Regions from separate parts of the Chryseobacterium metallicongregator genome, predicted to be linked through region 1. Evidence: riboswitches for the same ligand, from Rfam matches in the RefSeq annotation. Region 1 holds a riboswitch; the other holds the start of a gene.
What was found. Region 1 has a riboswitch for cobalamin ahead of REB14_RS10850 (acyl-CoA thioesterase). Riboswitches for the same ligand answer to the same signal wherever they lie in the genome.
Positions count from the first base shown of each region.

Region 2: linked by a shared signal. The riboswitch ahead of prpB (methylisocitrate lyase) and the one ahead of REB14_RS10850 (acyl-CoA thioesterase) in region 1 are both predicted to bind cobalamin.

Region 1 is NZ_JAVIXS010000006.1:512,942-517,301, reverse strand. Features, by position in the region: gene REB14_RS10860 (ATP-binding cassette domain-containing protein) at 399-1,061, shown strand; gene REB14_RS10855 (hypothetical protein) at 1,092-1,892, shown strand; cobalamin riboswitch at 1,927-2,106, shown strand; gene REB14_RS10850 (acyl-CoA thioesterase) at 2,223-2,606, shown strand; gene REB14_RS10845 (DUF4932 domain-containing protein) at 2,781-4,154, shown strand; gene REB14_RS10840 (HD domain-containing protein) at 4,214-4,360, opposite strand, start outside.
Region 2 is NZ_JAVIXS010000007.1:59,116-63,475, forward strand. Features, by position in the region: gene REB14_RS11735 (bifunctional 2-methylcitrate dehydratase/aconitate hydratase) at 1-227, opposite strand, end outside; gene prpC (bifunctional 2-methylcitrate synthase/citrate synthase) at 262-1,416, opposite strand; gene prpB (methylisocitrate lyase) at 1,403-2,311, opposite strand; cobalamin riboswitch at 2,759-2,951, opposite strand; gene REB14_RS11750 (hypothetical protein) at 3,200-3,766, shown strand; gene REB14_RS11755 (GIY-YIG nuclease family protein) at 3,861-4,130, opposite strand; partial or broken gene REB14_RS11760 (GIY-YIG nuclease family protein) at 4,216-4,360, opposite strand, start outside.

The sequences.
Region 1 (4,360 bases):
AAAATTTTCTTGAAAAATAGGGTATTTTTTCAAATATAGCTTAGACTTTCTTCATATAGCATTGTATTTTTTAATATATTTGATAATAAAGTGTAAAACACACAGAAACTTCATGCTTTTAATATGTTCAAAAGTATTTCTACTCTCTGGATTTTTTATAAAAAAATAATAATTCCCACCTTGATATTTTCTTTATTAGCTTCTTGTTTATCCTCTTTCAGTATTGAGAATTTTGGATTGAGTTTTCTTTTAATATCTCCTGTCCTTCATTACTTTATATATGAACTCCGGTTTAAAAACGAATATTACTTTTATGCCAATTTAGGATTTTCCAGAAGTTTCCTTTGGGGATTCACGGTATTTGTCTGTGTAATGGTCAAAATAATAACAGGAATTTTATGAGTAAGCTTCATATTGACAGCATAACCAAGTCTTTTAAAGATCATAATATCCTGCAAGATATTTATTTAGGATGTGAAACCGGGCAGATTATTGGAATTCTGGGCAGAAATGGTGTTGGAAAATCAACATTATTAAAAATTATTTTTGGAACTGTCAGTAGTGATACTCAGTTTATAAGATACAATGACAAAGTTCTGAAAAGTATTTCCGATAGAAAAAACAGAATTGCTTACCTGCCACAGGACATTTTCTTGCCGAAATACAATACCGTTAAAAGCTTAATTCCTCTTTTTTGTAATAAGAAAAATACAGATCTATTATTCACTTCAGATCTGATCCGTCCTTTTTTGTCAGAGAAACCTAAAAATCTTTCCAGAGGTGAGCAAAGGGTTATTGAAGCTTTAATGATTATTTATTCTGAAGCAGATTTTGTTTTACTGGATGAACCCTTCCATAGCCTTTCTCCGAAAATCTCTGCAGCATTGAAAACAGCGATCATTGAACATTCTGCGAATAAGGGATTCATTATTTCTGATCATAATTATCAGGAAGTTCTTGATATTTCAGACCACCTATATCTGCTTTCTGACGGCCATCTAAAACAAATACAAGATTTTAAAGAACTGCAGCGGTATAATTATCTCCCGAAAAGTATTTAATTTATATATTTGGGGATCAAAAAAAATTTCATGATGACTTTTATAAATAAAGCATTCTATTTATCTGCATTCAGTATTTTATCTATAGCTTTTGTAAAAGGGCAGACAAAAGTTCCTTTTGGAGTTGTAAAAGCTGAAGAAGGATATGCCAACGTACGTGTACATAAAGACGACTACCGAAAAATTGTAGACAAGATCCGTATGCGTAAAGGAGATGTTTTTGTTTATGTAAAACCTGCTCCAGGAGAAACAGAGTGGATCTGGATCAAATATCCGGAGAAACAGGATGATGACAAGCCTTTTGTACGTTATGAAACTCTTGATAAAGAAGGAATGGTGAATAAAGGACGTATTGCCTATGTGGACCAGCTTCCTGCCTACACTCCTTCTAAATCTAAAAATGGAAAATCCCTTATTTTCACTGACAATTCTGACCCTAAGATTCCTACTGCCCAAAGAAGCAAAGTAGTGATTGATATTTATCCTTCCAATGCCGGATACCGTAAAAAGGAAAAAGATGCCGATGGAAAAATTCTCACCATTGATAAAGTGAAACCATGGGGAATCGGGAATGATCTTCCTGAAGGAATGACCGAAATCAAATCTATTAGAGTCCAGCAACCCGGAAGAGGTTCTGTTTTTGTAAGAGAAGCCATTAAAAACATGTTCCAGCCTACCATGGATTTTGAGAACATTGGAGTAACTTCCCTTGACAACGATAATATTTTCCTTTATATGATAAACGGTTCAGGAGAAAACAGATACACTACACTCTGGACGATTAAGAAAGGAAGAGTAATCAGCCAGATTATTTATCATAATCCGGAATAAATTCATTATTTTTGCACCCGAAAAAGTTTTACACTTATTCATCACAGAAATTGGTTCTGCATCACTGCAGATTAAAAGGGAACCGTGTGAAAATCACGGACTGTCGCGCAACTGTAAGTAGCTGAAATCTTTATCAAAGATCCACTGTGCGAGGCATGGGAAGGAGATAAATGATGCTACAAGTCAGGAGACCTGCCTTTTTCTTAAACATGTAACTTTCGCGATTTGAAGTTGTATTGATCTGATGGATTGTTTCAGGAGTTCTGTAAGTTCCTGTCATTATTCTGTTGTTTTAATATCATTTCTTATCGCTTTAATTAATAATGATATATGACTACAGAAGAAAGAATTGAAGCATCCGAAACCAGAATCTTTAAAGCGGTTTTCCCTAATACAACCAATCATTATGATACTCTTTTTGGAGGTACAGCGATGCAGCTGATGGACGAAGTAGCTTTTATCACAGCAACCCGTTTTGCCAGAAAAAGAGTGGTAACGGTAAGCAGTGATAAGATTGATTTCAAAAAACCTATTCCTGCCGGAACCATCGTTGAGCTGATCGGAAAAGTTTCATATGTTGGAAAAACCAGTATGAAAGTAAACGTTGAAATTTACACAGAGCAGATGTATTCCTATGAAAGAGAAAAAGCAATTATAGGTGATTTTACTTTTGTAGCGATTGACGAATTCAAGAAACCAATTCAGATACTATAAATAATAAAGCTTCGGGCGGCCATTGGCCGCCCGAAATTTTCACCTTCAAAAACAACATATTATTTCTCAGCCAAAAATTGATTGAAATTCATTTGTTTTTTATTTACTTTTAGCATGGCAAAAAAATTATTTTTACATTGCTGTCACTAAAAACTATAGAAGAACCGATATTTCATGAAAAAGATTATTTTAATCATTACCCTTATCCTTTCAATTTCATTAAGAGCACAAAAAGACGTAAAAATTGAACTTTCGGAAAGTTACGAATTGGGAAATATTATTCTGGCCCTCACTGAATATGGCAGAACAGATCCTTATGATGTTCAGAAAATCCCACCGTATTACGATGAAATTATTACATATTTTGAACCTGTAAAAGATCATCCTCTGCTGAAACAAGTCAATTATTCAAGAAAAGACTGGAAAAAATTCTTAGGCTTCCGAACTGATTTCTATGCATTTTCTTTTGATGAAAAAGGTTTACTTAAAAGAGACTTTCCTTTCAATTCCTTTGGTCCTAAAGAAGTAGATGAAAATCTGGAGCTTATCAATGATTTTGTAAAGAAATCGAATTACAGAGCCTTTTATAAAAATCATCAACAGTTTTATAATACTTTAATTGCTAATTACAAAGAGTATTATTACATCAATGATACCTATGCATTCCTGGATAAAATTGCCGGACAACCTAAAAATAAAAATACTAAATCCTATGTTATCGCCATTTCTCCTTTAGTAGGCGGACAAAATTGCCACAGAGAAATCAATAGCTCATTAACCGTTGATTTTCCTGATATCGGAAAAGATCTTATTCTTGGAAATTTAAAAAATAATATTGCCAGGAGAATTCTTGATAATCACACTGTATTTTCAGAAATCGATCATGGATATGTAAATCCTATTTCAGAACACTATTCAAAGGAGATAACGGAAAGCTTCAACCTTACGAATTGGGATAAAAAATCAGGATACGTGGGAATAAATTCATTCAATGAATATATGACATGGGCTGTTTACGATTTATTCATTAAAGAAAATTTTCCAAAGGAAAAAACAGACAGCCTTTCAGCAATCTACCATAAAGTGAATATCCGACGCGGTTTTATTGCTCAGAATTTATTTTCTGAGAAGCTTATAGAACTTTATAAAAAAGAAAAGAACCTGGAAAAATTATATGTTCCATTATTAAAATGGACGAAGAAAATAGAAAACCAAATTTCCCAGCCTTCCGTTCTCAATTCCAATAACAAAGACTTTGAGAAAGCTGATCTCAATAATATCGTGGTAAAATTCACAGAGCCTATGAAAAAAACAAAGACTCTTCAGCTCAAATTATATGAATACATTGATGGAAAAGAAACCCGCAATACAATCATTATCGTTAAAAATCCGGTCTGGTCTAAAGATGGAAAAGAAGTAAAATTCAAACTGGATACTTCTTATAAGAATTTTGTACTGGGATTTTATGTACCGAACAATATGACGGGGTTTTATTCTAAAAAAGGAATTTTATTAAATCCCGACAATTACTTATTACTATCCTCTTAAAACGTTTCAGATGATCTATAAAAAGACACTGCTCAGTAACCGGGCAGTGTCTTTTTAAATTATTTCAATACTTTTTCTGTTTCCAGGCTTTTACTCAATAAAAGCTCAAAAGCCTCTCCCATTTCATCTGATGCTCTGCTGATCGCATTTTCAAGCATATTTCGGATTTGTCTTTCAGTCACTCCAGCCTCAGTCCAGCTCTTTCC
Region 2 (4,360 bases), on a different contig from region 1:
ACTTTAGCTCCGTTTGGAACAACAGTACCTTTTACGATAGGTCCTAAAAGTTTGGTACATGCAGGATAAGTCAGTGCTTCCAATCCGCATCCGACCGTGTCTAATAAACAGTAGTGCGCTGTTTTCCAGGCTAAATCATTTTTGATTTCATAGCTTAACACATAATCTGCAATATCTGCTAATACCTGATCCGGTTGTGGTCTTTCGTTTGAAATGTGTGATGACATCTTTATTTTTTAGTTTAATTATGAATTGATTTTTTTATTTTCTGTTTTCGATGTTGACAAAGTCTTTATTTTCAGGACCTGTATAATTGGCACTTGGGCGGATAATTTTTCCATCCTGTCTTTGTTCAATAATGTGTGCGCTCCATCCTGTGACTCTTGAAATCACAAATAGTGGAGTAAACATCAGGGTAGGAACTCCCATCAGATGGTAAGATACTGCTGAGAACCAGTCCAGATTGGGGAACATTTTCTTTTCTTCCCACATCACAGTTTCCAGTCTTTCAGCAATATTGTACAGCAGCATATCTCCGGCTTCCTCGGAAAGTTCTTTGGCTACTTTTTTAATGACTACATTTCTTGGGTCCGATATGGTATAAACAGGATGTCCGAATCCGATGATTACTTCTTTGTTGGCAATACGTTTTCTAATGTCTTCTTCTGCTTCATCAGGAGAATTGTAGCGGCTTTGGATTTCAAAAGCCACCTCATTGGCTCCTCCATGTTTTGGACCTCTCAAAGCACCAATAGCTCCTGTGATACAAGAATAAAAGTCTGATGAGGTTCCGGCAATGACACGTGCGGTAAAAGTAGAAGCATTAAACTCATGTTCAGCATACAGATTAAGAGATATTTCCATTGCTTTCACCCATGAATCAGGAGCTTTTTTACCATGTAAAAGGTGAAGGAAATGCCCGCCAATAGTATCATCATCAGTTTCTACATTGATTTCTTTGCCATTGTGGGTATAGTGATACCAGTATAAAAGCCCGGAACTGAATGATGCTAATAATTTATCTGCAATATCTCTTGCTCCGGCTACATTGTGATCATCTTTTTCCGGCTGAATACTTCCAATTGCTGAAACCATCGAACGCATAACGTCCATGGGATGTGCGGCCGCCGGAATACTTTTTAAGATATTTCTTACAGAGTGGGGAAGTCCTCTCAGTGATTTTAATTTTGCTTTATAATTTTTGAGTTGAGCTTCAGTAGGCAGCTGGCCATAAATCAGAAGATAGGCTACTTCCTCAAATTGCGCTCTTTCTGCAAGATCCAGGATGTCATAGCCTCTGTAATGGAGATCATTTCCGCTTTTTCCTACACTGCAAAGAGCGGTATTACCTGCTGTCACTCCGGAAAGTGCTACGCTTTTTTTAGGCTTAAATGTTGGTTCGCTATTCGTTGACATGAGTATTTTGTTTAAAAAGGTTATCTAATTTTTGTTCATAATCATGGTAGCCAATGCTTTGATAGAGTTCTTCTCTGGTCTGCATTGTGTCCAGTACATGCGCTTGTGTTCCATCTTTGCGGATGTGATGATATACATTCTGCGCGGCTTTATTGGCAGCTCTGAAAGCGGAAAGAGGGTAGAGGATGAGCCCTACACCTGCACTTTTCAGTTCTTCTACAGTGTACATTTTAATCATTCCAAACTCAGTGATATTGGCAAGTACCGGTATTCCGGAAGCATCAACAAATTTTTGATAAAAGCTTAAGTCAGGAACTGCTTCAGCAAAAATGAAATCTGCACCGGCTTCTTTGTAGGCGATGGCTCTTTCTAGCGTTTTTTCAAGACCTTCATTTGCAAAGGCGTCTGTTCTGGCTCCAATCACAAAATTTTCATCGGTACGGGCATCTGCAGCTGCTTTAAGTCTATCTACCATTTCCTCTTTGCTTACGATTTCTTTTCCGGGGCGGTGTCCGCAACGTTTTGCACCTACCTGATCCTCAATGTGAATGGCTGCTGCTCCGGCTTTGATTAATGATTTTATAGTTCGGGCAACATTAAAAGCAGAAGGCCCAAATCCTGTATCAATATCTACCAAAAGTGGTAAATCACAAATATTAGTAATACGCTGAACATCTATGAGTACATCATCCAGAGTCGTAATTCCTAAATCAGGAATTCCTAAAGACCCTGCAGCAACACCTCCTCCTGAAAGATAAATGGCATTAAAACCAGCCTGCTGTGCCAATAATGCATGGTTTGCATTGATAGCTCCAACAATCTGAAGGGGATTTTCTTTTTCCATAGCCTCCCGGAATTTTAAGCCGGGCGACTTCCAATTTTCATTTTTGATCATTATAATATTTATTGTTGAGTTGAAATTTGTTTGTTATTAAAGAAGCGGAAGAGCTGTAAAGACATCGCTTTTGAGTAAAAAGTAAAAAGTAGGAAAGGAGTTGAGACATCTTCCCATTGTGCTGATGTTGGGAATTTTGAGAAACTCTGATTGTACAGGTTTGTAAAATAAACCTGTTGGAACTCCACGAATAATTAAAATTGCTTTGGTACACCTTATCCCTTTTTACATTGATTAAATCCTATAAAAAGTTCTCTGTAAACTTCGCGGTGCTTTATTAAGAAAGAAAAATTACGGAAAGGGGATACGAATGAGCTACAGAATCATGAGAAGCACGAAACGTACGCTCATATTCATTTCAAAAAAAATAACACAGTTTGATAAAAAAGTTATCGTACTATATCCATATCGCATCATACCTGACTGTAAGCTTCAAATCGCGAAAGCATCGTCAATACGAAATAGGCAGGTCTCCTGACTTGTAACTGTTTTTATCATCCTTCCCATATAAAAAATATACAGTGGATATCAATTGATAAAAACTTTTTGTATGTTACTTACAGTTGCGCGACAGTTCGTGATTTACACACGATTCCCTTTTAATACACAGCTAAGTGTAACCAGTTTCGGTTGATAAAGAAGGTTTTAAGAACTCCTTGGTGGTAAATATAAGTATTTTATAATAACGAAAAAGATATTTTATGTAATCAATAGTTTTTTTACTGTAATCTATTGGAAATGATTGAGTTGTGGCGGGTGTTTTAGAAGAAAAGCGGATTGTTTATGTTGTTAAATTAATATAAAAGATAACCGGAAAATTAAAGATAGTTAATAAATTTGCTGTTCTTCTTTCATTTTATAAATTTTATTAATCGTATATTATTGATTATGGTAGACATTGCAGAATTTAAACAAAATCTGGGGTTGAGTGAAGTTCCTGTAGAGCTTGAAAAACTGATTTACTTCCAGAATACTATCTCTTCGTTTGAAAATTATTCGCAAGGATTTGGTGTACTAATCGATAGTAAATCAGGACTGAAAAGCTGGAGTGATGATGAAAGTTTTTTGAATAATATATTACCTTTTGCTCAGGCTAATGGTTCCGGTTCATTCTATGCGATCTGGAATAATGCAACGGATCAGTCTTTGAATAAAATGCCTGTTGTGGTTTTTGGAGATGAAGGTGGAGTTCATATTGTCGCTGAAAATAGTGTACAGCTTTTACATTTGCTTACTTTTGACACTGAAATTTCCGTAGATTGTGATGAAGCTTATTTTTATAGAGATGAAGAGGATTATGAAGAGAGTCCGGATTTAAATGAGTATTTGAGGTGGATGAAAGGAGATTACGGTTTAAGCCAGATTGAAGAACCTGATGTGTTGATTCAAAATGCTCAGGCCCGATATAAAGAAAGTTTTGATATATGGTTTGGACAATACTTTGAAGATCATTAATCTTGTATTAATAACTTCTCTGTATAAGATTTTCATTTTTGATAAGTGAAGTTTTTTTTGAGTGAAAAAGGATTCGAACCTTTGACCGTCCTGATTACAAATCGGGATGCTCTATCCCTGTTATATTTATAAGTTTTTGAATTCTGGATTTACTTTTCCATGCTTTGATTTGTCTTTCTCTTTTATATGCTATTGATTTGGATTCGAAAGTTTCAAAATAAACAATAACCCAATCTTTAGCTTTTGATGTAAATCCTTTGTGATCAGATAAGTGTTTTCTTAATCTTTCCTGTAAAGATTCTGAAGAATGCCCAATGTAGAATTTTTCTAAGGTCTTGGAATGAAGTATATAGCAAAAATACATGGAACTAATATAAACAAAAAAGACTCACTGTTTCCAGTAAGTCTTTAAGTGAGCGCGAAAGGATTCGAACCTTTGACCGTCCCGATTACAAATCGGGATGCTCTATCCCTGTTATATTTATAAGTTTTTGAATTCTGGATTTACTTTTCCATGCTTTGATTTGTCTTTCTCTTTTATATGCTATTGATTTGGATTCGAAAGTTTCAAAATAAACAATAACCCAATCTTTA